3 regions of the Paenibacillus sp. J22P15 genome follow, and region 2 is predicted to be linked to each of the others. Evidence: riboswitches for the same ligand, from Rfam matches in the RefSeq annotation. Region 2 holds a riboswitch; each other region holds the start of a gene.
What was found. A riboswitch is a leader RNA that binds a small molecule or an ion and turns the genes downstream of it on or off. The one in region 2 is predicted to bind cyclic di-AMP.

Region 1: it holds a riboswitch for cyclic di-AMP, as region 2 does, so the genes downstream of both, AC0YN6_RS22615 (TrkH family potassium uptake protein) here and AC0YN6_RS26700 (ubiquitin-like domain-containing protein) in region 2, are expected to answer to the same signal.
Region 3: it holds a riboswitch for cyclic di-AMP, as region 2 does, so the genes downstream of both, AC0YN6_RS27355 (C40 family peptidase) here and AC0YN6_RS26700 (ubiquitin-like domain-containing protein) in region 2, are expected to answer to the same signal.

The regions. Positions count from the first base shown of each region.
Region 1 is NZ_JBWDNT010000014.1:105,818-115,934, reverse strand. Features, by position in the region: gene uvrC (excinuclease ABC subunit UvrC) at 1-552, shown strand, start outside; gene AC0YN6_RS22620 (CPBP family intramembrane glutamic endopeptidase) at 518-2,146, opposite strand; cyclic di-AMP (ydaO/yuaA leader) riboswitch at 2,392-2,595, shown strand; gene AC0YN6_RS22615 (TrkH family potassium uptake protein) at 2,687-4,027, shown strand; gene AC0YN6_RS22610 (potassium channel family protein) at 4,046-4,708, shown strand; gene AC0YN6_RS22605 (LysR family transcriptional regulator) at 4,787-5,695, opposite strand; gene AC0YN6_RS22600 (succinate dehydrogenase cytochrome b558 subunit) at 6,000-6,671, shown strand; gene sdhA (succinate dehydrogenase flavoprotein subunit) at 6,696-8,453, shown strand; gene sdhB (succinate dehydrogenase iron-sulfur subunit) at 8,456-9,220, shown strand; gene AC0YN6_RS22585 (winged helix-turn-helix transcriptional regulator) at 9,381-9,689, opposite strand; gene AC0YN6_RS22580 (EamA family transporter) at 9,836-10,117, opposite strand, start outside.
Region 2 is NZ_JBWDNT010000023.1:50,169-60,285, reverse strand. Features, by position in the region: gene AC0YN6_RS26710 (HD domain-containing protein) at 1-586, shown strand, start outside; gene AC0YN6_RS26705 (TatD family hydrolase) at 604-1,377, shown strand; cyclic di-AMP (ydaO/yuaA leader) riboswitch at 1,562-1,743, shown strand; gene AC0YN6_RS26700 (ubiquitin-like domain-containing protein) at 1,994-3,142, shown strand; gene rnmV (ribonuclease M5) at 3,267-3,812, shown strand; gene rsmA (16S rRNA (adenine(1518)-N(6)/adenine(1519)-N(6))-dimethyltransferase RsmA) at 3,820-4,746, shown strand; gene yabG (sporulation peptidase YabG) at 4,817-5,701, shown strand; gene veg (biofilm formation stimulator Veg) at 5,977-6,252, shown strand; gene AC0YN6_RS26675 (small, acid-soluble spore protein, alpha/beta type) at 6,442-6,627, shown strand; gene ispE (4-(cytidine 5'-diphospho)-2-C-methyl-D-erythritol kinase) at 6,765-7,619, shown strand; gene purR (pur operon repressor) at 7,702-8,529, shown strand; gene AC0YN6_RS26660 (RidA family protein) at 8,579-8,977, shown strand; gene spoVG (septation regulator SpoVG) at 9,108-9,389, shown strand; gene glmU (bifunctional UDP-N-acetylglucosamine diphosphorylase/glucosamine-1-phosphate N-acetyltransferase GlmU) at 9,655-10,117, shown strand, end outside.
Region 3 is NZ_JBWDNT010000025.1:29,738-39,854, reverse strand. Features, by position in the region: gene AC0YN6_RS27375 (hypothetical protein) at 1-13, shown strand, start outside; gene AC0YN6_RS27370 (GNAT family N-acetyltransferase) at 58-579, opposite strand; gene AC0YN6_RS27365 (MFS transporter) at 695-1,939, shown strand; gene AC0YN6_RS27360 (cryptochrome/photolyase family protein) at 2,029-3,372, opposite strand; gene AC0YN6_RS27355 (C40 family peptidase) at 3,563-4,012, opposite strand; cyclic di-AMP (ydaO/yuaA leader) riboswitch at 4,016-4,168, opposite strand; gene AC0YN6_RS27350 (copper amine oxidase) at 4,585-5,169, opposite strand; gene AC0YN6_RS27345 (hypothetical protein) at 5,296-6,111, opposite strand; gene AC0YN6_RS27340 (M1 family metallopeptidase) at 6,139-8,154, opposite strand; gene AC0YN6_RS27335 (YwhD family protein) at 8,261-8,785, shown strand; gene AC0YN6_RS27330 (RNA polymerase sigma factor) at 9,014-9,544, shown strand; gene AC0YN6_RS27325 (anti-sigma factor family protein) at 9,541-10,113, shown strand.

The DNA of each region.
Region 1 (10,117 bases), on a different contig from region 2:
CGCAAATACAAGGTAAAAACCGTACAAGGGCCTGATGATTACGAAACGATGCGTGAGGTAATACGGCGTCGCTACGAGCGTGTGGTGAAAGAGGAGTTAGTACCGCCGGATTTGATCGTAGTCGATGGCGGCAAGGGACAAATATCGGCTGCGCTTGATGTGCTTGAGAATGAGCTGGGCTTAAACATTCCAGTATGCGGTCTTGTGAAGGATGCGAAGCATAAGACGGCGCAGCTAATGACTGGAGACCCTGCTGAGATTGTTCCTCTTCCGCGGGATAGCCAAGAGTTTTATTTACTGCAGCGCATTCAAGATGAGGTGCATCGCTTTGCGATTACGTTCCACCGCGAGCAGCGAGCTAAGTCCATGGTCGAGTCGAAGCTTGATTCGATTCCAGGCATAGGGGAGAAGCGCCGCAAGCTTCTGCTTAAGCATTTTGGATCAATCAAAAAAATAAAAGAGGCCTCAGTCGAAGACTTTCGGCCTCTATCTATTGGTGATAAATTAGCTTCGCAAATTATAGCTGCTCTAGGGGAGGAGTCGTCGTCATAGACGGCTTCTTCTCTTTTTTGTGACTATAATATTTGATTACAAATGCGATCAGCACCGGCAGTACGGAGAAGAAGACGGCTGAAATAATATTCGGCGCAGTCCCGATTGTAAGCAAGGATAGGCCAACTGCAACGCTGTTAAAGATCGCATGGGTGAACATCGCTGTAATGAAGCCGTACCTGACAAATATAAAGCTGAACAGCAGTCCGATAATCATTAATTCGAACAATCTCGTCGTGGATGGATAGAACGGATACATCACATGCCCCAGCGCCCAGAAGAAGGTCGGCAGAATGGCCGCTGCAAACGTGTTTTTGAACCATTTGCGGAATAAGCCGATACCGAAAAAACGAAACACGGCTTCCTCGCCGATTGCAGCTGCCCAAGCAAGTACTGGCATCAGCCATAAAATACCCATGTTGTAAGGGGATTGGGTAGCGTCTGAAGTTTCCCAAGTGCCGATCACCAGCTTCAGTGCGATAAAGATAACGGATTGAATAGCGAACAGGATGATCGCGAATAAATACGACAAGCCCATGCTGCGCCAAACGTAATCGCCATATCCCTTCTGTCCGAAGCGCGGCCACAATGAGCGGCCCTGCGCCTTCCAGAGACCGTCACCCGCAACGATAGATATATAAATGGATCCAGCCATCGGAATCGCTAGTAAAACACTGACAACGGCTGTGATCGTAGCTGTCGGACCTGCCATGTCAGTTTCACCGAGCGTGGACCGAATACCATCGATTACGTTAAGATTCATGATGATATAAGTGATTAAATAAACGATAGTCAGAATGTAGCCGTATTTGAAGGAAGTATATTTCCGATACAGCACCGCATAAATGATGGCTAAGACGAACAGCACGAAGCTCATAAACAGATAACCGATCGAGGTCAGGTATTCTGCTATTTTATCTTGCTTCTCTACATATTTAATGTAATCATCTGGAGCAATAAACGATGGTTTATATTTGCTGATGACAATTCGATCATTAACGGTTAGAGCGTCAACAAGGAGTGTAAGCTTAGCATCCTTAATGGTATAACCCGCAGGAGGTTGGGCTTGCCAATCACCATTTGGAAGTATTTGACTGCCTATAAATTCAACGCCGCTGAATTTATTTGCAGTTAGAAAAGCGATAGCTTCCTTCGTTTTCTCCGTGCCAGACAACGGCTGCCCTTTAATCTTTAGGTTCCAAGATACAATCTTACCGCTTTGCATATGTACGTATACGAAACCGCTGTCGCCGCCTGCGAATTTCAAGTCGACCTGATACGTATCAGTAGGGAAATTGGGATCGTATTTATCAGAGTATGTTTTTATCAACTCATGTTTGGATAGGTAGCCGTTCATGAGCTTATCGGTTTGATGTACCGCTTTAGCCGATTTCACCTTTAGACCCGTTTGTTTCTCAGCAAATGCGGATGCTTGATCCTCTGCTGCTGATTTTTCAATGACTTTGGTGTTTAATTCACCAGAGGAGATAGACACGATCATCGGTACAATTTGAACGGCTGCATAAATGATAAAGCAAGCAACAGCTGCCCATATAAAACGTTTCCATTCGCGGGGTTTAATAGAGTCAATCATAGGTTCACCTCAACTGTCTTTAATATGAGTAGTTCATTTCAATACCTTAACATACAAATCCCTATATTATCCAATGGAAATGACCATTTACTTTCAAAATAATGCGAAATAACGATGTCCAGCAAGCTAACAGCATGCTGCTTCGTCCCATTGCCCGTATTTGGTCCAAAATCGTCCTGTTTGTCGCAAACGTCACCTTTATATCGAGAGCGGTTAGGGATTATAATCGTTAACGTCATACTAATTGCATAGCACAGCCGAATTTCCGAAGGAAATCGGGGGAACCATAAAGTTGTCCAAATGGATGAACCAGCAGAGAGCAAAGCTATTCATACATTGGCGACGTGGGGTGAATTTTAGCGGTGGAATTTAACTTCTTCCGCTGAATAGGGCTGCCTGTTCAGGCCCGAATCCGTCAGCTAACCTCGTAGGCATATTGGAACAGGACTCATTGCACTGAGCACTTTGAGATTCCAGTGCTTTTTTTTATGCTTAAAAACAGAAAATGACTAAAAAACATATCGAAAAGAAGGCAAAGGAATGAAGGTCAATTTGAATGTTCTGAAGTGGTCGCCCCCTCGAATTCTGGTCAGTGGATTCGCACTTATTATTTTACTTGGGGCCTTATTATTATCCATGCCGTTTGCATCGGTGAGCGGTGAGCGGCTGCCTTTTATAGATGCGCTATTTACGGCTACTTCGGCTACTTGTGTAACTGGGCTAGTCGTTGTGGATACGGGAACCTATTTCTCCATCTGGGGCCAGATCATATTGATGTGTTTGTTCCAGCTTGGCGGTCTAGGATTTATGACGATGGCAACGCTAATAGCACTCGTGTTTCGCAAAAGAATTTCATTGCGTGAGCGGCTGCTGCTGCAAGAATCGATGAATCAGTCGAGTATGGAAGGCATCGTGCGTTTAATTAGGCGAGTAATTGTTTATTCATTAACGATAGAGCTTATTGGGGCTGCGTTGTTCGCCTCACGGTTTGCATTCGATATGCCGCTAGGCAAAGCGATCTATTTCGGAGCATTCCATGCGGTTTCATTATTCAATAATGCTGGTTTTGATATTTTTGGACATTATCGCAGCTTGACCTTATATGTATCCGACCCAGTCGTCAATATTACAGCCATGATGCTTATCATATCGGGCGGTCTTGGTTTTGTCGTCATGTCCGACCTAATGGAATTCCGCAAAAAACGGAAGCTGTCGCTGCATAGTAAGGTTGTTCTGTCGATGACGGGAACATTGATCGCAGTGGGAGCTTTGGTCATATTTATTTTTGAATTTTCGAATTCGAAGACGCTGGGCTCTTTAGACTGGGGCGGTAAAATATGGTCTTCGCTCTTCCAAGCGGTTACGCCGAGAACAGCAGGAGCCAATACGCTTGATTACACAGCTATAAGGCAAGCTACAATGTTTTTTACTATTATATTAATGTTTATCGGAGCATCGCCCGGGTCAACGGGGGGCGGAATCAAAACAACAACCTTCGCCACGTTAATCGGTGCTGTAATTGCAATGATTAGGGGACGAGAGGACATCGTGCTTTTTCGTTACAGGCTGGGTAAGGACCGCATTTTTAAAGCGCTGACGATTACTTTAATCTCATTAGCGCTTGTCATTGTAGTAACGATGATTTTATCGATGACGGAAGAACAAGCCTTCATTATGTTATTGTTTGAAGCAACATCAGCGTTTGGAACGGTAGGCTTATCGGTAGGGGTTACCCCGGAGCTGAGTATCGTTGGAAAAATAGTTATATCTTTAACCATGTTTGTTGGAAGGCTCGGACCCTTGACGTTAGCATACGCACTTGGGCCTCGTACAGAAAAAGAGTTATTCCGGCATCCAGAAGGCAAAATAACGATTGGATAGGGGATTTCGCAAGTGGGAATGAAAAAGAAGCAATTTGTAATCATCGGCTTAGGGAGATTTGGTTCGAGTTTGGGGAGAGAACTGACACAGCTCGGTCATGAGGTGCTTGGAATCGACAAAGATGAGGAAGCTGTTCAGGATATGAGCAGTGTTCTAACATATGCGGTATCTGCAGATTGTACGGATGAGGAAACGCTGCGCTCGCTTGGCGTACGCAACTTTGATTGCGGCGTCGTTGCAATTGGAGATGATATCCAATCGAGCATTTTGACGACCATATTGCTTAAGGATTTAGGTGTGAAGCAAGTTGTTGCGAAAGCTATGACTGAGCTGCATGGCCGTGTGTTGGAGAAAATCGGTGTCGACCGTGTCGTCTATCCAGAGCGTGACATGGGCATCCGGGTTGCACATCAGCTTGTTTCCCCGAACCTGCTTGATTATATTGAGCTTTCTAAGGAATATACAATTGCTGAGCTTGCTGTTCCACAATGCTTAGATGGCAAGTCACTGCATGATCTTAATCCGCGCGCTAGATTTGGCTGTAGTATTGTAGCGATCAATAAGCCAAATGGTATCATTATCGCCCCAACCGCAACGGATGTACTTGCACTGCGTGACGTCATGGTTATTATTGGAACAAACGAGCAGATTGAAGATTTTGAGACGTCTGTCATACGTTAATCCGTCATTAGAAACACAGGTCTGGCAGCTATGGATTTGGAAGTGTAATATTGGAAATGCTGAAGGACAACAGCTAATTTAGAAGCTGCTGTCCTTTTTGTTTGGAAAACCTGCGGCGAGCTCATTAATCCATAGGCGAACCGACGGGCTGAGTGCAGCGGAATCCGCATGAATGAGCGAGGTTGTGCGCTTCGTATCCTCAAGCTCGCGGATCGGAATGACGATCAGCTCGTTGTCTTCAAGAAGTTGACTGCGCATATAAGATTGCGGCAATAGTGTCGCAGATCGGCAGGTGTGAAGCAGACGCAATATTGCTTCGAACGAATCTATTTCCATTCGCACGTCCGGCTGAAGATGGTATTTGTCAAAAAGCTCGTCAGTGAGCAGCCGATACCATGTGCCTTTGGAAAATAAGATCATCGGCATCCCGGTCAAATCCTGTATGCCGAGCGTGCCTTTATCGGTAATAACCTGATTTCGCGGAACAACTAACGAAAGATGATCCTCAAATAATGGAATACATCTGAGTGTCGAATCCTCGATGCTGGAAGCTACGATGCCGATATCGGCTTTATGGTCGCGTACGAGCGAGACGATCTCATGTGTTTTTCCGGTAATCGCTTTAATGTCGATTTCGGGATGCGTTGACGTTAAGGTTTGAATGAGATCAGGCAATGTGGTTTGCAGCGTCGTTAAGCTTGCGCCAATTGTCAGCGTGGTATGTCCAGCCGATGTGAACTCAGAGACGGTCTGCAAATATTTGCGATGAAGCTGGCGAAGCTCAAGAGCGTATTCATAAGTCAGCTGCCCGATTCTCGTGAGCTCAAGCCGCTTACCGATCCGATGAAATAAAGGAGATCCTAATTCCTGCTCTAGCTTCGCTATTTTGCGGGAGAGCGCCGGCTGAGATAAATTTAAAAGTACGGAAGCCTTGTTCATACTGGATTGCTCGACAATAACGGTGAAGACATGCATCTCTTCGTTCATGTATGAAACTCCTTATGTTAATTTGTTATAAGAAATTATAAAAAATATGCAATTCCATTATAAGCTGAAAAGGAGTAGGATGGGAAGTGTGGCTAATATGTGTCGAGTTTTGTTGACGGACATACATGCTAAGGGTACAATGTAGAATGGTTTACCAGGCGTAAACAGCGAATGACTATCTTCAGCGGCACAGCGCTTTGTTTACGCTGAAATATAAGCAATGTATAAAGGGACAACCGATACATTCTTATATTTTAAGAAAAAGCATGCTAGCACTCACAGTTTTGAAAGGAGAAGGAATGACATGAAAGGAAACTCGTATTTCTCGCGCAAGCTTCACTCGCTTCTCGGGATCATTCCACTCGGCGGTTTTATCGTCGTGCATGGTCTGACTAATTTTCAGGCGTTTGAACGCGGGCCTGAAGGCTTCAGCAAAGGTGTAGAACTTATTAACAGCATGCCTGTGCTGCCGCTGCTTGAGATCTTCGGCATTTACCTACCGCTATTGTTTCATGGTATCTATGGCTTATATGTGGCATACCAATCGAACACAAATACGGGACGTTTTCAGTACGGCCGGAACTGGGCATTTACAGCACAGCGAGTAACAGGGGTAATTACCTTTGTATTCGTATTCTGGCACGTATTCCAAACTCGGATTCAAGTTTATCTAGGCAACATCACGCATGATGAACTGGGATCAACGATGAATCAGATTGCGAGCAGCCCTACTTATTTCGTACTTTACGTAATTGGTGTTTTAGCGGCTGTTTTCCACTTCAGTAATGGCCTTTGGGCGTTTCTGATCAGCTGGGGCATTACGATCGGCCCTAAAGCGCAACGCATCTCTTCTTATATTTGCATGGGTGTTTTTGTTATCGTATCTGCTTTGTTTATTCTTTCGCTTATCGCATTTAGCGGAGATGAATTCAAGGAAGCTGCAAGTGCTGCATTGGCACTTACGAATATCGGCTAGTTTGTAGACAAGGAGCGAAACGTTATGGCTAAAAATAAAATTATCATCGTAGGCGGCGGCCTTGCGGGCTTGATGGCTACCATCAAAGCTGCAGAAGCTGGCGTACACGTTGATCTGTTTTCAATAGTACCGGTCAAACGTTCCCACTCAGTATGTGCACAGGGCGGCATTAACGGCGCTGTAAATACAAAAGGAGAAGGCGATTCTCCATGGGAGCATTTCGACGATACCGTATATGGTGGAGATTTCCTCGCGAATCAACCGCCAGTTAAAGCGATGTGTGATGCTGCACCAGGCATTATCCATCTTATGGACCGTATGGGCGTTATGTTCAGCCGTACATCCGAAGGTCTGCTGGACTTCCGTCGTTTCGGCGGCACAAAGCATTCACGTACCGCATTTGCAGGTGCAACGACAGGACAGCAGCTTCTATATGCACTGGATGAGCAAGTTCGCCGGTGGGAAGCAGCGGGACTCGTTAACAAGTATGAGCACTGGGAATTCCTTGGCGCTGTTGTTGACGACGATGGCATTTGCCGCGGCGTTTCAGCGCAAGACCTGCGTACGATGGAAATACACACGGTTCGCGCAGATGCAGTTATTCTAGCATCCGGCGGTCCTGGCATTATTTTCGGCAAAACGACGAACTCCGTTATTAACACAGGTACAGCTGCCAGCGCAGTGTATCAGCAAGGTGTTAACTACGCGAACGGCGAGTTCATTCAAATTCACCCAACCGCTATTCCAGGTGACGACAAGCTTCGCTTGATGTCTGAATCAGCGCGCGGTGAAGGCGGACGGATCTGGACTTACAAAGATGGTAAGCCTTGGTACTTCCTAGAGGAAAAATATCCAGCTTACGGAAATCTTGTGCCTCGTGATATTGCAACGCGTGAAATCTTCAGCGTGTGCGTAGATCAGAAGCTAGGCATCAATCAAGAAAACATGGTTTACCTTGACTTGTCTCATAAAGATCCGAAGGAGCTTGATGTTAAGCTCGGCGGTATCATTGAAATCTATGAGAAGTTCATGGGCGATGACCCACGTAAAATTCCGATGAAAATCTTCCCGGCAGTTCATTATTCGATGGGCGGCATGTGGGTTGACTACAATCAAATGACGAACATTCCTGGTCTGTTTGCAGCTGGCGAATGCGAGTATCAATATCATGGTGCGAACCGTCTTGGTGCGAATTCCTTGCTTTCTGCTATTTATGGCGGTATGGTTGCTGGACCTAAAGCGGTTGAGTATATCAAAGGCTTGAAGAAATCGGCTGAAGACGTTGCTTCCTCTGTATTTGATCGCGAGAACAAGCGTCAAACGGACAAGTATAACAGCATCATCAACATGAGCGGCAATGAAAACGCATATGTCATTCACAAAGAGCTTGGTGAATGGATGACGAACAATATGACCGTTGTTCGCTTTAATGACAAGCTTGAGCAAACGATTCACAAGATCAAAGAGCTTAAGCAGCGTTATGCGAAAATTAATATTAACGATTCGGCGCAATGGAACAATTCAAGCGTGGCATTCACTCGTCAGCTATGGAACATGCTTGAGCTGTCCGAAGCGATGACGCTTGGCGCATTGCTGCGTAACGAGAGCCGCGGAGCACACTATAAGCCTGAGTTCCAAGAGCGCGATGACGACAATTTCATGAAATCGACGATTGCGAAATGGACGAAGGAAGGTCCGCAAATTTCTTACGAGGATATCGATGTTAGTTTGATCAAGCCACGTAAACGTGACTATTCAAGCGACAAGAAGAAAGGAGAATAATGATGGCTGAAACGACTGTTGCTACAAAATCGGTTAAGTTTATCATCACACGGCAAGATACTCCTGACTCTAAGCCTTATACGGAAGAATTTGAAATTCCTTACCGCGCTAATATGAACGTAATTAGCGGATTGATGGAAATTCAACGTAATCCGAAGAAGGCTGATGGCGCGAGCACAGCGCCTGTCTGCTGGGATTCCAACTGTTTGGAAGAAGTATGCGGCGCATGCTCGATGGTCATAAACGGTAAGCCTCGTCAGGCGTGCAGCGCTCTGATCGATAAGCTGGAGCAGCCGATTCGTCTTGAGCCGATGAGAACGTTCCCTGTAGTTCGTGATCTTGTTATTAATCGTGAGCGCATGTTCGGTGCTCTGAAACGCGTTAAAGCATGGATTCCGATTGATGGAACGTATGATCTGGGTCCAGGACCGCGGATGGCAGAAACGAAGCGTCAATGGGCGTATGAGCTCTCCAAATGTATGACTTGCGGCGTTTGTCTTGAGGCTTGTCCGAACGTGAACGATCGCAACAGCTTCATCGGTCCTGCAGCAATTTCTCAGGTTCGCTTGTTTAATGCTCATCCGACGGGCGAGATGAACAAAGAAGAGCGTCTGGATGCTTTGATGACCGATGGCGGCATCGAAGGCTGCGGTAACTCGCAAAACTGTGTACGCGCATGTCCGAAGGGCATTCCGCTTACGACTTCAATCGCAGCAATCAATAAAGATACAACTAAACATTTGTTCAAGAAATGGCTTGGGATGTAGTCATATTGCTTATAGGAAACCCTCGATTCAATCGGGGGTTTTTCTTTTGTAAATTATGATATTGATTATTATTATCAATGATAGTAGATTAATATTCCTTTGTCAATTGCGTCATCAGAGGAGAGGGCAATAAAAAAAACCGCCGTAGCGGTTTCTTATCTTACATCCATTGTTCGCCCCATGCTTGAATGGACTCAATGACTGGTTCAAGCCCCCGGCCCATATCGGTAAGCTCGTATTCAATACGTACAGGCATTTCAGGATATACTTGACGTTTAATAATCGTTAATGTCTCAAGCTCTTTCATACGGTCCGTCAGCATCTTGTCGCTCATTTCGGGAATTTGTTCTTTAATCTCTTTGAACCGCTTTGGTCCTCCAAGCAATACCCGAATAATTCTGCCAGTCCACTTCTTGCCTAATATGTCGGCTGCGGCTTCATACTTTGGGCACATTGTCGAATAATCCAACCATATCACCCCGCTTTTTGTAATTCTATTGTAGCATATGAACGAACTAAAAGTAAGTTAATTTCACTGGGAATGCAATACTCAATCCAAAAAAGAATATTTACAATACAAAAGTTAGTGTTAAGGCGTGAGTTAATTTTCATACCTCACAAACGAATAATGATCAACCCGAGTATGGTACAAGCAAAGGCTGTCCACTGCACGATCGTCAACTTCTCTTTATAAAAAATAATCGCACCAGCGGCTACGACAAGACTGTTCGTTGCGAAGATAGGAGCTGCCAAATTCGCTTGTCCAGTGGCAATTGCGATCGCATACAGTTGCAATCCGCCATATGAGAATAGACCGGCAATAATCCCAAACCATAGGCCAGTCCGCTCTGCGGAGCGGTTTGTTTTTGTTTTGACAGGAATAAGAAACCAGCAAAG
Region 2 (10,117 bases):
CTCAGAGATCATCCTACGTCAAATATTTCGAAGAGCGCAGGAGCTTTATGTGGGTGGCTATTCATTTGAGTGGATGCCAAAGCAGTTGAAGTGTCTGCTTCAAAATACGATGACAGTACAAGATTATTTGAAGCTGGATGAGGCGCTTGTTCAGACTGCTTTCATGGAATGGGCGGAGGAGCGGGATTCGATATTAAGCGATTTGTGCGATAGGTTTATGAACCGACATTTATATAAGTACATTACTATTGAAAACCCCGATGAAGAGCTATTAAATGAGATCAGCAATTGCTTCTCTTCTATAGGAATGAACCCTGATTACCATATGGAAATTGATTTTCCATTTGACCTGCCTTATGACGTTTATCGTCCGGATAAAAAAGATGGCGAAAAGAAAGAAAAAGCGCCGATTTTGTTGTTAGATCGCCTTGGTGAAATCAGTGAAATATCTTCCAAATCCGACATCGTTCGCTCTATTACTGGCTTGCATCAAGGGAAATACCATCTGTATTATCCAGAAGAGCCGCTTAAAGAAAATATTCACTTATTGCCAGAAATAATAAAAAAACTATTTAAACTCGACTGAAGGAGCCTAACATCAACATGACATTACTTTTTGATACCCATACCCATTTAGACTCAAGTAAATTCGATGAGGATCGCGACGAGGTGATTCAGCGGGCGAAGGATGCAGGTGTAAACTTGCTGCTCAATATTGGCTTCAACCGTGAAACGATTCCGACGACAATGGCGCTCGCGGAGCAATACGATTTTATTTATGCAGCTGTCGGCTGGCATCCCGTTGACAGCATAGATATGCGTCCAGAGGATTTGGAATGGATTGAACGTCTATGTGCACATAAAAAGGTGGTAGCCATCGGTGAGATTGGACTTGATTATCACTGGGATACTTCACCAAGGGATGTGCAACAAAGGGTATTCCGTGAGCAAATTCGTCTAGCTCGCAAAGTAGGCAAACCAATCGTTATTCATAATCGCGATGCTCATGAGGATATTATCCGCATTTTGCAAGAGGAGAATGCGGCAGAGGTTGGCGGGGTCATGCACTGCTTCTCTGGCAGCTGGGAAACGGCTAAGCGATGTCTGGATATGAACTTCTACATATCGTTCGGAGGGCCTGTAACTTTCAAAAATGCAAGGGTACCCAAAGAGGTGCTAAAACAGGTTCCGCTCGACCGAATTTTAATCGAAACCGATGCTCCATATTTAGCTCCTCACCCCTTAAGAGGGAAACGAAATGAGTCATCTTTCGTCTCTCTGGTTGCGGAGACAGCAGCTGAATTATTAGGCAAATCGGTAGAGGAAATAGGCGCAATTACGACTGAAAACGGTCGTAAATGTTTTGGGATTGTCTAAAAACGAGAGGGATCAAGAGATATTGAGACCTTTATCGCGTAAAAAGTGATTTTTATATCGAAAATCTCTAATTTTTTCCGTCTTTATCCTGCTTTTTCGCTTAAATCGTCTTTTATCGTATCTTTACAATTGACCTCGTATGAGGGTATGATTCAACTCAGAGCTTTAAAATTTTGTATTGGATTTCCAGTTTACGCTTAATCTCCATTCGGAGAGCGGGGGAACCATGTACGGTATGATGTATCGTATTTTGAATTCTTCAGGGGTGAATTTCGAAGCCTTTGCCATGAGCATTGTGTAACGAATAGGGCGACTCTCTTGCCCGAACCCGTCAGCTAACCTCGCAAGCGCTTATAGAGAGTGATCAAACCTCGTGCATCCATTTTGCCGTATCCCAGTGTAATCATTTAACCGGGAAGCCACGAAACAGATCCTCTGTCGACGGCTTCTTTTTATTTTCGAATAATCGGGAATTTGTCGACATAGGGATAAAAGATGGGGGTGGGAGGACTGATAGAAGTACTGGATTGCGTGCTTGCACGCCAATATACTATAGTCGCGTCAGTTGTATCATGCGTAACACTTGGCGGCGGGGCTATGAAGGAGGACCGATGAAGTGGGAATAATCCAGGTTAAGGACACCCATGGGAAACGATCATCCAGCATGTCTTTCGCATTGCGATGGAAGCGTGAAAACTTGCGTTTGATTCTTTTGAGTGCTACTATCTCAATCGCTATGACTTTCATGTTTTTGGTGTTGTTGTACGGAACGGCTGTCAAAAGCGTCTCCGTAGTAGTGAACGGACAAGAAACCGTTGTGGAAACGAAGCAATGGGTCCTGCAACGCCTACTGGATGAACAAGCTATCGCAATTGGACCACATGATGAGGTGTCCATACCGCTTAATGCGGCAATAAAGGACGGAGACCGTATCGAGGTAACTCATGCGATACCGGTAATTGTGAAGGCTGATGGCAAGACCTCTACTGTATATACGACAGAGAGAACAGTGCAGGCAGCGATCGAGGAATTACATATTCCAGTTCGTGGTCAAGATAAAGTTATACCTCCGCTTCATACCGTATTGGATACAGAATTGACCGTAACGGTAGTTCGTGTCGATAAGAAGGTAGCGGAGACAGAACGTGCAATGCCATTCTCTATTGTGAAGAAGGATGATCCAACGCTGGAAGCGGGTAAGCAAAAGCTCGTTCAACCCGGCAAAGAAGGTCTTATCGTAGAGAGTGTCGAGAAGCAGTACGAGGATGGAGTCCTTATTTCAAAGAAGATGGTCAGCAAGGTTGTTGAGAAACCAGCAATTAATCAGGTTGTCGCCATCGGAACGAAGAAGGAAGAGCCTAAGGTATCGGTTCTCTCGAATAAGAGCCAAAGCATTGCGTCGCTTACGAAGAGCGGTGTAACGTTTAAGGCGAAGAAAGTAATGAAAAATGTTACTTTAACTGCGTATTCTGCTGGCCTATCTTCAACAGGCAAGGATGAAAGTCATCCGGAATTCGGGATTACCGCTTCAGGGACCCGTGTGAAAGAGGGACGGACGATTGCTGTTGATCCGAAGGTTATTCCTATTGGCTGGTGGGTGTATATTGAAGGAATCGGTTTCCGCCGTGCCGAGGATAAAGGCAGTGCGATTAAAGGCAACAAAATTGACGTATACTTTGATAGTACAAAGATTGCGAACAAGTTCGGCAGAAAGAAAGGCATTACCGTATATGTGCTGGGGCCGAATAAACCTACAGCAAGCTAGTTATGGTGCTACCATCATCTTATCGCAATTATTAATTAAATATGCCATCATAAGGAGAGGCAATGCCTCTTCTTTTTGCGTGTTTGCGGGTCTAATAAAGTTTATGTAGAAGGGAATGATCTTGGTGATCAAAGAGATCATTGTCGTTGAAGGTAAAGACGATACAGTTGCAATAAAAAGAGCGGTGGATGCAGATACCATAGAGACGAATGGTTCCGCAATCGGTGAGGATGTTCTGAAGAGAATCGCGCTGGCAAGCGAACGTCGCGGTGTCATTATTTTTACAGATCCTGACCATGCGGGTGAACGTATTCGGAAAATCGTTGCACGTCATGCGCCAGGGTGCAAGCATGCCTTCTTACCACAGGAGATGGCTTTGTACAAAGGTGATATCGGAATTGAAAATGCGAGTCCTGAAGCGATTCGTATGGCGCTCTCACAACTGCGTACAGAGTCAGAGGATGTTGCGGGAGAGATTAGCTGGGAAGACTTAATGGAAGCGGGTCTAATCATACATCCAGATGCGGCTAACCGCCGATTGGTTATAGGTAAGCTGCTTGGGATCGGTTATGCCAACGGTAAGCAGTTTTATAAGCGCTGTACAAGCTTTCGTATATCCAAAGCAGAGTTTGCGGAAGCGTTCCATCAAATGGAAAAGGAATTGGAGTGATAGCTGAATGAGTGGTCAAGAGCAGAATGAGATAAGCAAAGAAAACGTGAAATCACCCTCGATCGAAGTGGCTACGCCCAAACGCACCAAAGAAATTATTGCGAAGTACGGCTTTTCCTTCAAAAAAAGTTTAGGACAAAACTTTCTGATTGACCAAAATATTTTGAATAACATCGTCGCGGCAGCTGAGCTGGATGAAACTAAGGGTGCGCTTGAAATCGGGCCCGGTATTGGCGCGCTTACACAGCGGCTTGCAAGAGCAGCTGGAAAGGTGACAGCTGTCGAAATCGATAATCGGCTTATTCCGATTCTGAAAGATGTATTAGAGGGCGAGGAGCACACTACCGTTATTCATGGTGATGTTCTTAAGCTTGATTTGAAGCAGCTGTTTGAAGAGCAGTTTGCAGATGTTTCGGGCGTCAGTGTCGTCGCCAACTTGCCTTACTATGTAACTACGCCGATTCTTATGAAGCTGCTTGAAGAGAAGCTGCCGCTTGAGCATATCGTCGTCATGATCCAGAAGGAAGTAGCAGAGCGGATGGCAGCTAAGCCAGGCGGCAAAGAGTATGGCAGCCTTAGTGTTGCTGTTCAATACTATTGTGAGCCTAAGGTCGTTTGTATGGTACCTCATACGGTGTTTATTCCGCAGCCAAATGTAGATTCGGCAGTCATTAAGTTATCGATCCGTGAAAAGCCTGCAGTTGATGTGCCTGATGAGGACCATTTCTTTAAAGTGGTACAAGCGAGCTTCGCGCAGCGACGGAAGACATTGGCTAACAATTTAACTGCTTTTGTGGGCAAAGAACGCCGCGAAGCATTAACGGAAATGCTTTTAAGCAACGACATTGACCCTATAAGACGCGGTGAGACGTTATCGCTTGAGGAATTTGCTCGGATTAGCCGAAGCATGCTGGAGGCCGGCTGGAGAAGCTAGGCCATTTCATCATAAAATACTCACCATTCGCACGCTCCGCCCATAGGATAGACGAAGAGGTGATTTACCCATGAAGCAAGGGGACCTGGTCGTCCGCAAATCATATGGCGGTGACGTGCTATTTAAGGTTGAGGCTATTCGTACACATACTGCCGTTCTGAAAGGCACGGATTACCGATTGCTAGCGGATGCTCCGATTCCTGATCTGTCGGTCATACGCGATCCAGAAACGACAAGTGCAGTGCAGGAAGTTCGGATCAAAGTGAATAATTCCTTAAAACGTATGCACTCTGAGCGGGAACGTCAGGCGGTTGAGAACGAAGAGCATATTCGGCATGCGCTGCAACAGAGTCAACCATTTTTTGAAGTGCCAGGAAAAGTACTTCATCTGGATGGTGACAGCAATTATTTGAAGAAGAGCATGCAATTGTACAATACTATGCAAGTGCCTTCACATGGTCTTTATGTACATGAATCTCAAATGGCTGATGTGCTGTATCGGCTGCTGCCGCAAATTCAACCGGATATCGTCGTGATAACTGGCCATGACGGCGTACTGAAAAGCCGTGTGCCAATGGATCTGTATAGTTTAAGCAGTTATAAAAACTCACAACACTTTGTTAATGCTGTTCGCGTTACCAGGGAGTATGAAAGAAACCGCGACGGTTTGATCGTTATTGCAGGTGCTTGCCAATCTCATTTCGAAGCATTGCTGCAGGTAGGCTCTAACTTTGCAAGCTCGCCTGGACGAATATTGATCCATGCGCTAGATCCTGTATATATAGCAATTAAAGCAAGCTATACATCGATCAAGGATACGATAAACTTAGCTGATGTCATTCACGGTACGATAAGCGGAATCGATGGAGTTGGCGGTATTGAGACCATGGGACGCTTCCGTGTTGGTTTGCCAAAGCCTAAGATTACAGCCCCCTCCTCCGTATTGAAGCAGTAACAAGGAAGCAGCATGACAACAAATTACAAATATTAAAAACGATAAGCAATACTAGTACGAATGTCTATTTGACGCCAAAACAGCTTCAAATGTTACACTTAATTTGAATCAACTTCTTAATATGTATATTTTTTTCATAGTTATGTATGGTTTTTTAAAAAATGGGTGAAATCACCGTTGACAAGTAAATATTCCGACTGATATAATATTTTGCTTTGTTTGACAACCCCCCTCTTTTTGGTTATAATGGACAAGGAAAGAGGTGGTAGTGGACAATGGCAAAAAATGCGCTATTGGATATTAAACGCAGCTTGGAAGCTCATGTTGGTTCCAAAATCCGTCTTCGAGCGAACGGTGGACGACGAAAGACCATCGAACGCACCGGTACGTTGGAAGAAACCTACCCTTCTGTTTTCATTGTTAAGCTGGATGAAGAGCAACATGCCTTTAAGCGTGTCTCGTACAGTTATGCGGATATACTTACCGAGTCGGTGGAAGTGACCGTATGCAATGATGAAGGTCAAGTCCGAATCGCCCATTTACAACAATAGATTATATAACGCCTAGTGAGGCATGTTAGCGCAGACAGCATCTGCGCTTTTTTTTTGCGCTTTTAAATTGATATGCAGGTTGTGAAACTGTGAATGGCCCATTTCGATTTGAAGCATACTACCTGTGCAATAGTGACAGCCGTATATTTTGATTAAATCGTTGTAAATTCGAAATTGGAGGTAATGGGAATGAGCCGTAGAAGACGCGGAGTAATGTCTGAGGAATTGAAATATGAACTTGCTAAGGACCTTGGGTTTTATGATACGGTACAGCAAGAGGGCTGGGGCAGCATACGAGCGAAGGATGCCGGAAATATGGTGAAACGCGCGATACAGATTGCAGAACAGGCTGCTGCCAAAACGAATCAACCTTAAGGAACAACTCATATATGCTCATGAAAAAGCTAAGTTGATGGCAGTCGAAAAACATTCGATTGTCATCTCTTAGCTTTTATTGCGTTGGTTTGATATAATGATGCTTAAGCTTACGAACGAACGGGTGAACTTATCAGATGAAAATTTATGAAAAAGCTCCTGCAAAAATTAATTTAGTACTCGATGTACTCCGCAAGCGTGATGACGGTTACCATGAAGTCGAAATGATCATGACAATGGTTGACCTTGCTGACCGCCTTGAAATGGAAGAGCTACCTAGAGATACAATCATTATTTCAAGCCAAGTCGGATACATACCGTTAGATGAGAAGAACCTAGCTTTCCAGGCGGCTAGGCTTATTAAAGACCGTTATGATGTAAAGCAAGGCGTATATATTCATTTGGACAAAAAGATACCTGTTGCTGCTGGGCTCGCCGGCGGAAGCAGCGATGCTGCTGCTGCTCTGCGAGGGTTAAACCGCCTATGGAAGCTACAGATCCCTGAGGATGAGTTATGCAAGCTAGGCGCAGAGCTAGGGTCTGATGTTCCATTCTGCGTGACAGGCGGCACAGCGATTGCTCGCGGCCGCGGAGAGAAGCTTGAGCATATTGCTAACCCACCGCAATGCTGGGTTGTTTTGGCCAAGCCTCCGATTAATGTGTCCACGGCTGACGTATACGGCAGATTCCGTGCAAACGAGCTTAAAGAGCATCCATCCATCTCCAATATGGTTGGTGCGCTTGAGCGCGGTTCTTTTGCCGATGTATGCAATGGTCTTGGTAATGTGCTCGAGAAGGTTACGCTGGACGTTTATCCTGAGGTTATGCAGCTGAAGGAAAGCATGATTCGTCTTGGTGCCGATGGTGTCCTCATGTCTGGAAGTGGACCTACTGTATTCGGCCTCGTATCGAAGGAAGCGAAACTTCCTCGTATTTACAATGGGCTCCGTGGCTTTTGCAAAGAGGTCTATGTGGTAAGAATGCTCACATAGGACTGGCGTACTCCTTGATTAAATCCGTATAAAAATGTTATATTGGCATTATAATATTCGGATTTGGTGGGGGGAGATGTGTTTGAAGAAGTTGAAACGGAGCTCGCGGTTGGTAGAAATGACCCAATACCTGTTAAGTCGACCCCACACGTTAATTTCACTGACAGCATTTGCTGATCGATATCAATCGGCAAAGTCCTCAATAAGTGAGGATCTGGCGATTATTAAAGAAGTGTTTGAGGAAGAAGGTATCGGCGAGCTTCATACACTTGCAGGAGCTGCAGGCGGAGTAAAATATACGCCTAAGATGCAAGAAGCAACGGCTCTTACCATTATGACAAGCATATGCCGCCAGTTAGAGCAGCCTGAAAGGGTTCTTCCCGGCGGTTATTTGTATATAACAGATATGTTAGGTCAACCAGAGCTTCTGGCAGATGTTGGCAGAATATTTGCAACGGCGTTTGCAGACCGGAAGATTGACGTCATTATGACCGTAGAAACGAAAGGGATACCTCTAGCTTACGCAACAGCTGCGTGCTTGAACATCCCGGTCGTTATCGTGCGTCGTGACAATAAGGTAACAGAAGGCTCCGCGGTGAGTATTAACTACGTATCAGGATCAACCAAGCGCATTCAGACGATGTCATTAGCGCGTAGAGCGCTTAAGGAACAATCACGCGTCCTTATTATTGACGACTTTATGAAGGCAGGCGGAACGATTCAGGGCATGATGGATTTGTTATTCGAGTTTAAAGCTATCGTTGCTGGCGTTGGCGTATTTGTTGAGTCAGGCGAAGTGGAACTCGAGGAACGGCTTCTAGAGGATTATGTATCGCTTGCTAAGTTGACTGCTGTTGATATGAAGACGAAGCAAACGACCGTTATCCCGGGAAACTATTTTAAAGTTTAGATACGTGTATCAGTGCCAATAACATCTTGTTAGGAAGGCTGGGACCATCATGACAACAAATCAACAATTGCAAGTGATCGCTACGGACAAAGCTCCTGCGGCGATCGGACCATATTCGCAAGCGATTAAGCTCGGAGGATTATTGTTCACTTCAGGACAAATTCCGCTCGATGCGTCAGGGCAGCTTGTAGATGGCGGCATTGAAGAGCAAACTCACCAGGTGTTTCGCAATTTGGAGGCCGTGCTTGCTGCTGCAGGTGCCAGCTTTCAGGATGTCGTAAAAGCGACCGTATTTATGAAAGATATGAATCAATTTGCAACGGTAAATGAAATTTACTCCTCTTACTTCGGAGAGCATAAACCGGCTCGTTCGGCCGTGGAGGTCGCAAGGCTGCCAAAGGATGTTCTTGTCGAAATAGAGGTCATTTCATCGACAATTGTCGAATGAAAACGAAAAAGATTCAATTTAAAAAAAATATTTTAAATTGAGTATGTTTTTACCAAAAATCTAGAAGGAATTGGCACGAAAACGTGGAAGTATACACCAAGTCTCTGATAGACAAAGGTGGTGAACACAAGTGCAAATTACTGATGTCAGGCTCCGCCGTGTAAATTCCGAAGGGCGTATGAAGGCAATCGCATCCATTACTATTGATAATGAATTCGTTGTTCACGATATTCGTGTCATCGATGGAAACAATGGTATGTTTGTTGCAATGCCAAGCAAACGTACTCCGGATGGAGAGTTTCGGGATATCGCTCATCCGATCTCTTCAACCACCCGGGAGAAAATCCAGGCTGCTGTGCTCGCAGAATACGAGCGCGCGGCTGAAGAAGTTGCGATTGAAGAAGGAGCTTAAGCACTACTTTTAGGTTTTTGGGGTTGAGCGGAGAAGGGAGCTATGGCTCTCTTCTCTTTTTTTTTGAGGTGGTTTGTAAGTGCTGGGAGAAGCACTGAGCGATCATACTTGGAAATAGAGCAACATATTCGTATAATGGAATGTAATGTTGTTTTCATTTGAACACGATGGTCTGTGGTGCTTATTAAGATTGCGCCATGATTATGCTATTCATAGTGAGCTATAAAAAATACATCATATATTGCAGGTCTAGGGGGTCTTTCATTTGAAAGTTATGGCGATTGTGCTTGCTGCAGGACAGGGCAAGCGAATGAAATCGAAGTTATATAAGGTACTGCATCCGGTATGCGGCAAGCCGATGGTTGGTCATGTGCTTGATGTTGTGAAGGAAGCGGCTGCAGAGCGTGCAGTTGTAATTGTTGGTCACGGCGCAGAAAAGGTTAAATCGTATTTGGGTGATGGTGCAGAGTACGTGCTGCAGGAACAACAGCTAGGCACGGGTCATGCAGTACTTCAAGCGGAAGCGCTGCTCGGCGGTGAAAAAGGCACAACTATCGTTATTTGCGGCGATACACCGCTTGTTCAAGCGTCAACGATTAAAGCTATGCTTGAGCTTCATACATCTAGCGGTGCTGCTGCGACGGTGCTAACGGCTGCATTTGATATTCCTACTGGCTATGGCCGTGTTATTCGAGGTGAAGATGGCACCGTTCAACGGATCGTTGAAC
Region 3 (10,117 bases), on a different contig from region 2:
TAGACTGATATAGTTCTGGGCAGATAACTTCACGTAATCGCTGATGTTATCAGATCTTTAAGTGGAGGCAGAATCGTAAACCATACAATGGCATTCGGCAAAGCCTGCGGCAGTTGCCCTCGAATAAGTGTCTGTTATTCGGAAGCCAGCTTGTTCATATGCGCGCAAGGCTCGGGTGTTCCAAGCGATGACCTCCAAATCAATTTCATTCTGGGGGGCACGACGTTTTGCCTCTGCGACAATGAGTCGTGTGAAGGCAGGACCAAGTCCTTGGCCGCATAGGTCGGGCCGCAAGCCGAGACCTAGCCGCGTTACGCCTGTAATCGGGAAAAACTGTGCAAATCCAATGAGATTGGATTGATAATCCAGCACAGCGGCATATTGAGCTGCACGAAGGACGGAATCGCCAAATTCGATTTCGTCCTTTTTCATTTGTTCCCAAGAGGGCCAATTATATATATCGAATGGCGCCATGTAGCGCCAGCTGCATATTTCCTGAGCATGATTGGTTTCGAGTGGACATATGGTCATATGGGTTCCATCTGGATTATAATGATTAGAGTTTTGATGGATTGTCATTGGTAAAGTCCCTCCGCTAGAATAAGTAGTTAGGTAGATAGAATGACGAACGAATTGAATTTATTATAACAGATAGGCATGCGTTGATCGTGTGTAATTAAGGAGAAGCATCATAATGAAGAAGTTAATTTGGCTTGGCTGCTTGTCCTATTTAGTCATTGGGGTTGCCCATGTTGTTGGCGGATCTATTCTGGAACAGCTCATCGCTCATTATGGTTTAACCTATAAAGATGGCGGGCAATGGATTATGAATCAATTTCTTGGCTTTCTAGTAGGCGTTTTGTTCGCGCCGTCAATCACTGCGAGAGTAGGAAAAAGAGGCGGGGTACTTATCGCCATTGGCATACTGACGGTAAGTGAAGCGGCATACAGCCTGTTGCTTCCATGGGGCTGGATGCTGGGGATTGCTCCACTGGCGGGACTTGGCTTTGGTATGACGGAAGCGATCGTCGGTGCGATGATCATAGACATGGCGAAAAACGGCAAAGCCTCGGCGATGAGCCGTTTGGAAACCTTTTTTGGCGTAGGCGCGCTGTTGATTCCGATTGCAGCAGCATACCTCATTCAGAAAAATATTTGGCAGCTTTCTTTCCCTATACTGGCTGCGATGTCTGGCATCACCTTTGTTCTCTGGCTGACGATGTCCTTTGGAGAGATCGATGATGAGCTTGGTTATATTGCTCGTGCGCCAGGTGAGAAGCAGGGCAAGTCTAAGGAATCGGAAGGATCGTTATCTGCTCGCGGCGCAGAAGTATCCGTCTTTTTTGGCTACCCGCGCAAAGCGCTGCCATTCCTATTATTATCGGCTTTATTTTTTATGATTTATGTCGGAATGGAAATGAGCTTCTCTAACTATCTGCCCTCGATTCTCATCGTTCGCTCAGGCGTAGAGGATTCCAGTGCTGCAGCTGTACTCAGCTTGTTCTGGGGAACAATGGTGCTTGGCCGTTTATTTGCTGGCGTGTTGGCTGATCGGGTAGGGTACTCACGATACTTATTTATTGCAACGGTAGGGGCTTCGGTTATTTTCGTATTGATGGCGATTATGGGACAGCTAAGCTGGATGCTTGCACTCGTCGCGCTTAGCGGGTTGTTCTTCTCGGGTATTTTTGGTATTGCACTCGTTTACGCGAATGAGCTTATTCCGGGCATGACGGAGAGGACAACGAGTCTGCTTGTCGCTTTTGGGGGACTTGGTGGTGCGATTTTCCCGCGAGTAACCGGTTGGATTATGGATCAGTTCAACGTGCAGTCTACATTGTGGTATATTAGCGGATTGGTTATTGTGATGTTGCTTCTGCTAGTATCGATGCTTCTACTTGGAAGAAAACAATCGCAAGGTATCGCGTCCAGAGCTTAAGTGAAATATTTTTTTCAGAAATAAACCTCCACATTCGCTGTTTCGCAGCGGCGGTGGAGGTTTATTTATTATTATAGTTTCCTTACTAATCATTTCAGAATCGTTTTGTATACCTCTATTGCTCTTGCCCTGGATGCCTTCAGATCGACAATGGCACCGCTCTGCGGCTGATGAATCTCTTTGTCTGAAAGATGATCCAAATGAGGCAGCCAGCGCCTAATATAGCTGCCGCTAGGATCATGCGTTTGGGACTGCCTTGCGGGATTCATAATTCGGAAATAAGGTGCGGCGTCGTACCCGAGTGACGAGCACCAGAGCCAGCCTCCGCGGTTAATTGTATTGTCGTAATCACTTAGATGAAGGCGGAAATACTGCTCGCCAAGGGTAAAGGGGCATAACAGGTTTTTTGTTAGAAACATCGCGGTTACCATTCTCAGGCGATTGGGCAGTTCTCCTGTACGGTTCAGCTGCGTCATGGCCGCATCAATAATGGGAATGCCAGTAGCAGCTGTTGCCCACGCTTCGAGATGAGTGTCTGACAGATTGGACATATTAACCCGTTGTTCATAACGGAAATATTCATCATGGTACATCGCTTGGTATAAATAGAAATCACGCCATGCGAGCTGACGTATCCACGTTTCTGAACCTGGAAGCCCTTGGGTCAGTTCATAGGCGTGACGGGCTGAGAGGGCGCCTGTATTGAGGAAGCGTGCGAGTTTGCTCGTAGGTTCCTCCGCGTAAGCATCGCGGCTGTCCGCGTAAGAAGCAAGACGCTCACGAACGAATCGATCCAGTTTAGCTGACGCTTTTGGTGAACCTTGTACGTGTGTACCGCCAAGTGCGCAAGAAACGGCTTCTGGCAAGGTAAAAGTAAGTGCGACCTTGGTATTGATTTCACTTATGGTGGTAAGCTCATCTAACGTCGTTTGGCTCGCTGGACTATAACATTCCAGCATGAAGCTGCTCCACATGCGGTAGAAGGGCGTAAATACCTTGTAAGGCTCGGATCTCCGAGCAAACGTTGGGAACGCGTTTAAATCAGCAAGCGGAGAATCCGCAATAGACGTCCAGCGCCGACCTAAACCATGTGTTGCCAGCTTAAGCTGCTCATCGCGGGAACGCGCATAGGGTGTATAGTCTGAGTGGACGATAACCTCTTCAATGGGATGCGACTGCAGCAAAGCCTCAGTAATAGTGACAGGATCTCCATACAGCACATGAAGTTCCTTTCTTGCACTCGAGTAGCTGTCCAGCAGTGAGGCGGCTTGCGCCATGAAATTTCGGCCGCTATGACTTGTTAAACGACCGTCACCTATTAGAATAGGATCTATAATTAGCAAATGAATGCCCTGCATATCTCTTTTTCTTAAATAATCAAAAGCGCGCAAATCTGCAACACGCAAATCCTTACGATGAATAAACAAGTACATCAGGTACAGCTCCTTCCCTAAAAAAAAGCAGCTATGAACGGTCGTTATGCAGCGTAGATTGAAACAGCAAAGCCGCAAGTTATTTGTCGTCAGAGGACAAATAACTGCGGCTTTGCTTGATGAGTCTACCCGTTCAACCCTCAAGGAGAGGGATTAGGTTGCTCTATTTCACTTCAATGTTGGCTTGTTATTAATTAGCATCCATGATACGACGAGAAGTAACATACCGTCCTTCATAGTAATCGGAGTTAAGTTTGTCTGTTACAACGCCTCTGCTAGAGGACGAATGTACAAACTTACCGTCTCCTATGTAAATGCCAACATGGGATATGGCGCTGTTGTTGCCGCCAACTGTGTCGAAGAACACAAGGTCTCCCGGAATGAGGTCAGTCTTAGCGACCTTTGTACCTTCTTTTGCTTGCGAGCCAGAAGTACGTGTAAGATCAATGCCCATTTTCTCGAACACATAGCTCGTGAAGCCGGAGCAATCAAAGCCCCTCGACGTCGTCCCGCCGCTTTTGTACGGAGTACCGATAAGATCATCGACAATTCCGTTTAGTTTTGAGTCTGCGAAAGCGCTTCCCGCTTGGAAAGCAAGTACGAGAACGAGACCCAGGAGTATTGAGGTAAACTTTTTCAATTGTGAAACTCCTTCCAATGCCGACGAGGTTAGCTGTGGGGTTCGGTTGAAGGCTCCCTATGATTCCTCAGGCGTTTGCAAATACACAAACGTCGGAATCAATTCACCCAAAGTGGTTCCCCCGTATCCCAATAGGGAATTAGGCAGTTTTTTTATTGCTCTTGAAGGTAATTCGATTATTTTCAATGATCTCCTGCCTTTAGCGGCAATTTCTAATAATTCTCATGTAACCTTTTGACATTTAGGTTCGTTTATCCGTTCTTTGTGTAATATAAACAAAAGGTAATAGTGCTTTCTAACTAAATGCAAGGAGTCAATTTCATTAATTATGTGGATGTTGTGTAAAATATACCGATTTGTCCCCTTGGTATTAAATCGCAAGGACTAGCTTGAAGCTCCGTATACAGCGGAATTTCGCCATAATATTAGCCGAAAATTAGAAAAATCTCATCTATTTTACTCGGGAATAAGAGCGGATTCAGCAAGGCGATGGACTGCTGTGAATTAAGCAACAAGAATAGACAAAGGAGGCTGTTCCTGAGAACAACCTCCTTGGATGATGGAGAAGAAATTTATTTTGCGGTGATAACTTTTTCGGAAATGAGCTGCGGATCGTTGTTTTTCTGCTTCATCCAGAACTGTACCTTGTATTTCCCTGCATATTTGAAGTCGTAGGAGAATAGTTTGGAGCTGAACCAAAAGGTGTCTTTTTCAACGAATTCTTTAAAATCATTATCGTCCTGGCTGCGGCTATCAATTGAAGTTTCTTTATCATTAGGGTCAACGATGGTAACTTTGAATTCTGAAATGGTCATATTTAAATTATCGATTTGGGCCTGCACCATAAATTTCTGAACGCTGCCTTTATCAACCTGCCCGAACATGGTTCGTTTCTCGTTCATTAGAAACATGTGTACATTGGGCTTCTGAATAATCAGCTTCTTATCATTGCTCTTGTACTGGACAAAGGCTTGAAGATAGTCGTTCAAAGAACGGATACTGATATATACCTTATCATCTACAACTACAGCTTCATCGGTAGATTGCGTATTATTATAAAGGAGCGTTACTCTTTGAAATAGTTTGTCCGCTGCAACCAATGAACCGCCCGATAAGAGCAATACCATGGATATAATAATTAGTCTTTTACGCATCATTTGTGAAAGTCCCCCAATTTTGATTTTCTTTCAGTTATTTATACAAAAATACCATCATTTAGTTGCGGTCAGCCGAAAAAAAACCTTCGCACACACAGAATAGTGTGGAACGAAGGTTATTTCCTGTTAAATTTGTTTCGTTTGCAGGAGATCATATTGTGAGGCTATCGTCCAAACCTTCATTAATGTTCGAATGAGATGATAGCCCTGATGCAGGATGAGCGCGAACAATCCGGCCCACAGCATTGAGACACTGGTCACGACAAGCCCGGCAGCGGCTCCGATCCCCCACATGATGAGTGAGATGGCTGCGTAAGAGAGAAAGTTGCGTAGAGCACGCCATAAGGAACGAAACACCCCTTCACCTGATGCAGCGCCAAATTGCATGGAAAGAAATAATAGATGAAGCACCGTGCCCCACAGCAGCCAGAGCAGGGCGCCAGGCAGTACCGTTTGCAGCAGCTCTGGAGTGGACCCGCTCTCTAGAAGTGCGTCGAGTGAACGTGGGAGCACATACCAAGCCGGTGCCATTGATAAGACAACCTCAATCCAGTAAAGCAGAACAACGGGCTTCCAAGCTTTCCGGATACCCTCCAGAAACCGTGTTCCTCCCTCCGATCTACTCTGATTAAGGGAATAGAATAGACCGGCATTTAATAAGGGTGTGACCAGCATTCGGGCAACCAGAAGACCGCCCAGCGTCCACACATACGGATTAATCAAGTCAGTCTTGAACAACTGAAACTGTGCTTCGGTCATGAAGAGTTGAACAGCTGTTTCTGAATGGGAGGAGCTTGGGTATCTCCGCAGCAGCGGTGCAACGACCGAATCAATGAAACGATAGAGGAAAAATCCCCAGAGCAGCTGATACAGAAATAATAAAATAACAAGGTGAAAATGTTTGATCGCCAGCCGCCAGCCTTGCTTCAAATGTATCTTCATTGTTTATCGCTCCTTGAACGCAATTACTTACCAGCTCAACGACCCGAGCAGTCCTTCGATTAGTTGGACAACGCCGAGGCTCCATCTCGTACGTTTATCCTCTGGGAGCTGAGCCTGCATGTAGTTGTTAATGAGCTTATTGTCGAGTACATTGCTGTAGCTTGGATCAATGACAGCCCACTCAAGCGGAGCGGAATGCAGCTGTTTATATTGCATGTGTGATTCCTCGGTATCCCAAACCTTTGTGACTTGGGCGCCGTCAGTGAACTTCATCACGACCTTAATCTCGCCATTGCTGCCGCCGTTTTTCTTCACAAGCACGATAGATTCATACATTTTTTCACCATCTTGGTCAACCGGGTGTACACGTATGGATTCAATCGAGAAGTCAGCCATTTGATTGTTATACACATATTGGCTGAAGTAATTATGCCATTTTGCCTTGGTGACTTGTTCGACGACACGCTGAAAATCTGCGGTAGATGGATGCTTGAACTTAAACTTCTGGAAATAGGTACGTAAAATTTTCTGCATCGTTCGTGAGCCTACTTGATTCTCGATGCCAATCAGCACAAGCTTTGCTCGCATATAAACATTCTCGGCGTATTGCGAGTGGCTGGCATATGCCCAAGATGGCTGCTTGAGCGGTGCAGGATCGGTCATATAGCTGGCTTCTATCCGCAGGTTTGGCTCTAAACCATATGCAGCCTCCATGACTTTGTCCTCGGCATAAGACGTAAAGCCCTCGTCGAGCCATGCCTCCTCGAACTCATTGGAGGCGACCATGCCGTACCAATATTGGTGTCCAATCTCGTGCACGACCGTACGCTCTAGATCGTAGCCGGGGTTATCGCTTTCTGCGGCGAAAGCGGTGATGAGCGTTGGATATTCCATGCCGCCAGCGCCATTTGCGCCCTTGGGTGGAACAACAATGGACAGGGTACTATAAGGATATTCGCCATACCATTTTGCATAGCTTGAGAGAGCTGACTTGGCTGCATGCATGTAGCGATCCTTTAATGCAGCATGCGCGGGGTCCAGATAAAGCTTAATGCGTACACCCGGAATGCCAGTGTCGGAATAGGCCGTCTCCTCATAGACGAAATCCGGCGATGCTGACCAAGCAAAATCATGAATATCATCAGCATAGAACTGATAAATTTTCATCTGTTCTTTGATTTCGATCGGTTTGGTCTGGAAACCTGTTGCGGCAACGGTGTAGTCCTCGGGTACTTTAATCCGTACGCTGTATATACCAAAGTCGCTGTAAAATTCAGAGTTTCCATGGTATTGATGCACATTCCAGCCTTCGGCTGTTCGTCCCCGCATACCGGCGGTTTCGTAGACAGCAAGCTTAGGAAACCACTGCCCGGCCATGACAAAGTTTCCGGAATAGCCCATTCTTGCGAATACCTCTGGCAGCTTAACCTCATAGCTCATTCGCAGTGTTACGGAAGCGCCGGGAGCCACGGGCTCTGGCAAGCGGATTTTGGCCAACGTGTAGTCATTGGCATTGCCATCGTCAGGTTGTACATATTGAAGACGTGGCAGCAGGCTCTCTCCGTTAAGTGTTTCTAGCGTGAGCAGGTTCATATAGCCTTGGCTGTTTGTAGTTGCTTTGTCCTGACGCAGCTTGCCGCCGGACTCCTTCATAAACGTCGTTTTGTCCGATTGAAACGCATTGGGATATAGATGGAAATAGAGCTCGGACACTGTTTTTTTGCCGGGGTTGGTCCAGGTTACCGTCTGCTCACCGTTCAACTGCTTCGCTTCATTAGTCAAATGTACGTTGATATGGTACTCAACGACACGTTTGCTGAGCTCTTGCGGTTTAGGTGTCATGACTGTATTAGGCTCCTGAACAGCAGGCGGCTTGACCGACTTTTGGGCAGGAGGTGGTGCTTGCTTGGCGATAGCGGCGGGGGCGAAAGCATAAGTATATTGGGATTGCCAAGCAGTCCCGAAGTCGTGCTGCACAGACAGGCCGAGCAGTGCGGCTGCGAGTATTACGAGTAAAATTCGTTTGAAATAGCGTGGAGTCATTGAACGTTTCCCTCCCGTTGACAAGCATCTACAGCATGTATATGTTTGCTTTTCGATGATTATTAGCTAAAATGGAATTATTGTATCGGGGAAGGTGTGAATACGCATGACGGAAGAACAAGGACAGCCGGCTCAGCCGGAAAAGAAAGAAAAGAAATCACTGTCGCTCAACGTAGTGAGCAGCAAACAACATAAAGGTTTTGGAGCAGGAACGATTGATTTGAGTGCGGTATCCTGTGTCATTATTGATGATGGCGTCGCTTATATCGATGTTGGAGCAATGCACGCGAAGAGCAAAATTGAGCGCGGAATTAAATTTACTCCGAATAAAGAGGATACGCCGAACGGTCGTCAATGCTGGATCGTCTGGGTTGCCATTGATCGTAATGAGGAAGGTTCCTATTACGCGGGAGCTACAGCGTGTGAGATGCTGATTGATTCCGAGGCTCGCCGCGGATGGAAGTTGCTTCCGGACCACGTGAACAAGCTGGATCAATCTCTCAAACGCCGCTATAATTTGAATGAGCTTGGCGATGTGGAGCGAGCAGCTCTGCGCAAGCTGCTCGTGGAGCATAACCTGGAGTGGTGGGATCGTTCCCCGGATGAGCTTAAGCAAGCTTTGAACGTCTAGCAGCAGGCGCTCACCCGTAAGGAATCAACGCTATTGTTAATAAAGGATGAGAACCTCATCGTTCGTAGGCCAGTCCTATCGAATGATGAGGTTTTCCGCGTTGTTAGAGGCTGTTCGAGCCATGAAAAAAAGTTTTTGGCAACAAGTGCAGGGGAAGCGGAACTTGTTAACGTCTATTAGATTGGGAAGGAGGGGAGCGACATTCAAGACGAGGATTGGATCAGAACTGTGCAAAAGGGCGGGCCCGAGCATTATGGCCCTTTCGTACAAGCTTATGGTCCTTATATATATAGGACAGTCTTCGCAGTGCTTCATTCACCGCATGATGCGGAGGATATTACACAGGAAGTGCTGCTGCAAATTTATCGCTCCCTTCCGGAGTGTCGATTGGATGGGCTGAAGACATGGATTACCCGTATTGCCGTTAATCGAGCGATCGATTTCAAACGGAGCCGAGCACGCAGGCCGGAGGAGCTAATGGACAGCGAAGCGATATCTGAACAAATCCATGAAGACACCGCGGCTGCGCCGGCAGCTGAATGGCTGGCTATTGAACAAGTTGATAAGCAGCAGGTTCGCAGTTTTGTAGAAGAGATGCCGAATAATTATCGTGAGGTCATAACAGCTTACTATATGGAAGACAAGTCTTACGAACAGATTGCAGCCGAAACAGGACTAGAGCTCAAAAGCGTTGAGTCTAGGCTGTATCGTGCAAGAAACTGGATGAAGCGCCATTGGCGGAAGGAGGACTTCGAATGATGAATGAACATATATCACCGGGTCAAATGTCCCTCTACGTAAACGACGAGCTAACGGAAGCAGAGCGTATACAGGTAGAGCAGCAGCTAGCTGTTTGTGATTTCTGTTTGCAGCTCTTTATGACCGCAGTCGAATCTGTTGAGAGCAGGCTGCAATCAGAATATCCGCCATTAAGAAATATTACTCAGGTACCGCTCCCAGACATGGAGCTGCTAGAGCAGCGTGTCGTGGGGCAATTAATGAACGAGCAGAGAATGATTCATGTTCAGGAGATTGGGCTTGATGTGCCTGCTATACATGAGAAGCCTCACCGTCTTCGCACGTGGCTTCAGCATCCAGTGACGCACTATACGATTGCTGCCTCAATAACGCTGCTGCTGCTCGTTAACGGTACATTCTCCTCCTTCTCGCAGAAGCTGGCTCAGCATGATATGAATGAGAATATACAGCAGGTTAAACCGCCCAGCTACTCAACAGGTACAGGCAAGCCGACTGAATCATGGTCGGACAAAATAGTCGATCAAACCGGATCGTGGCTCGATGGGCTGAAGGCCTCTCGTTTCAACTAAATGA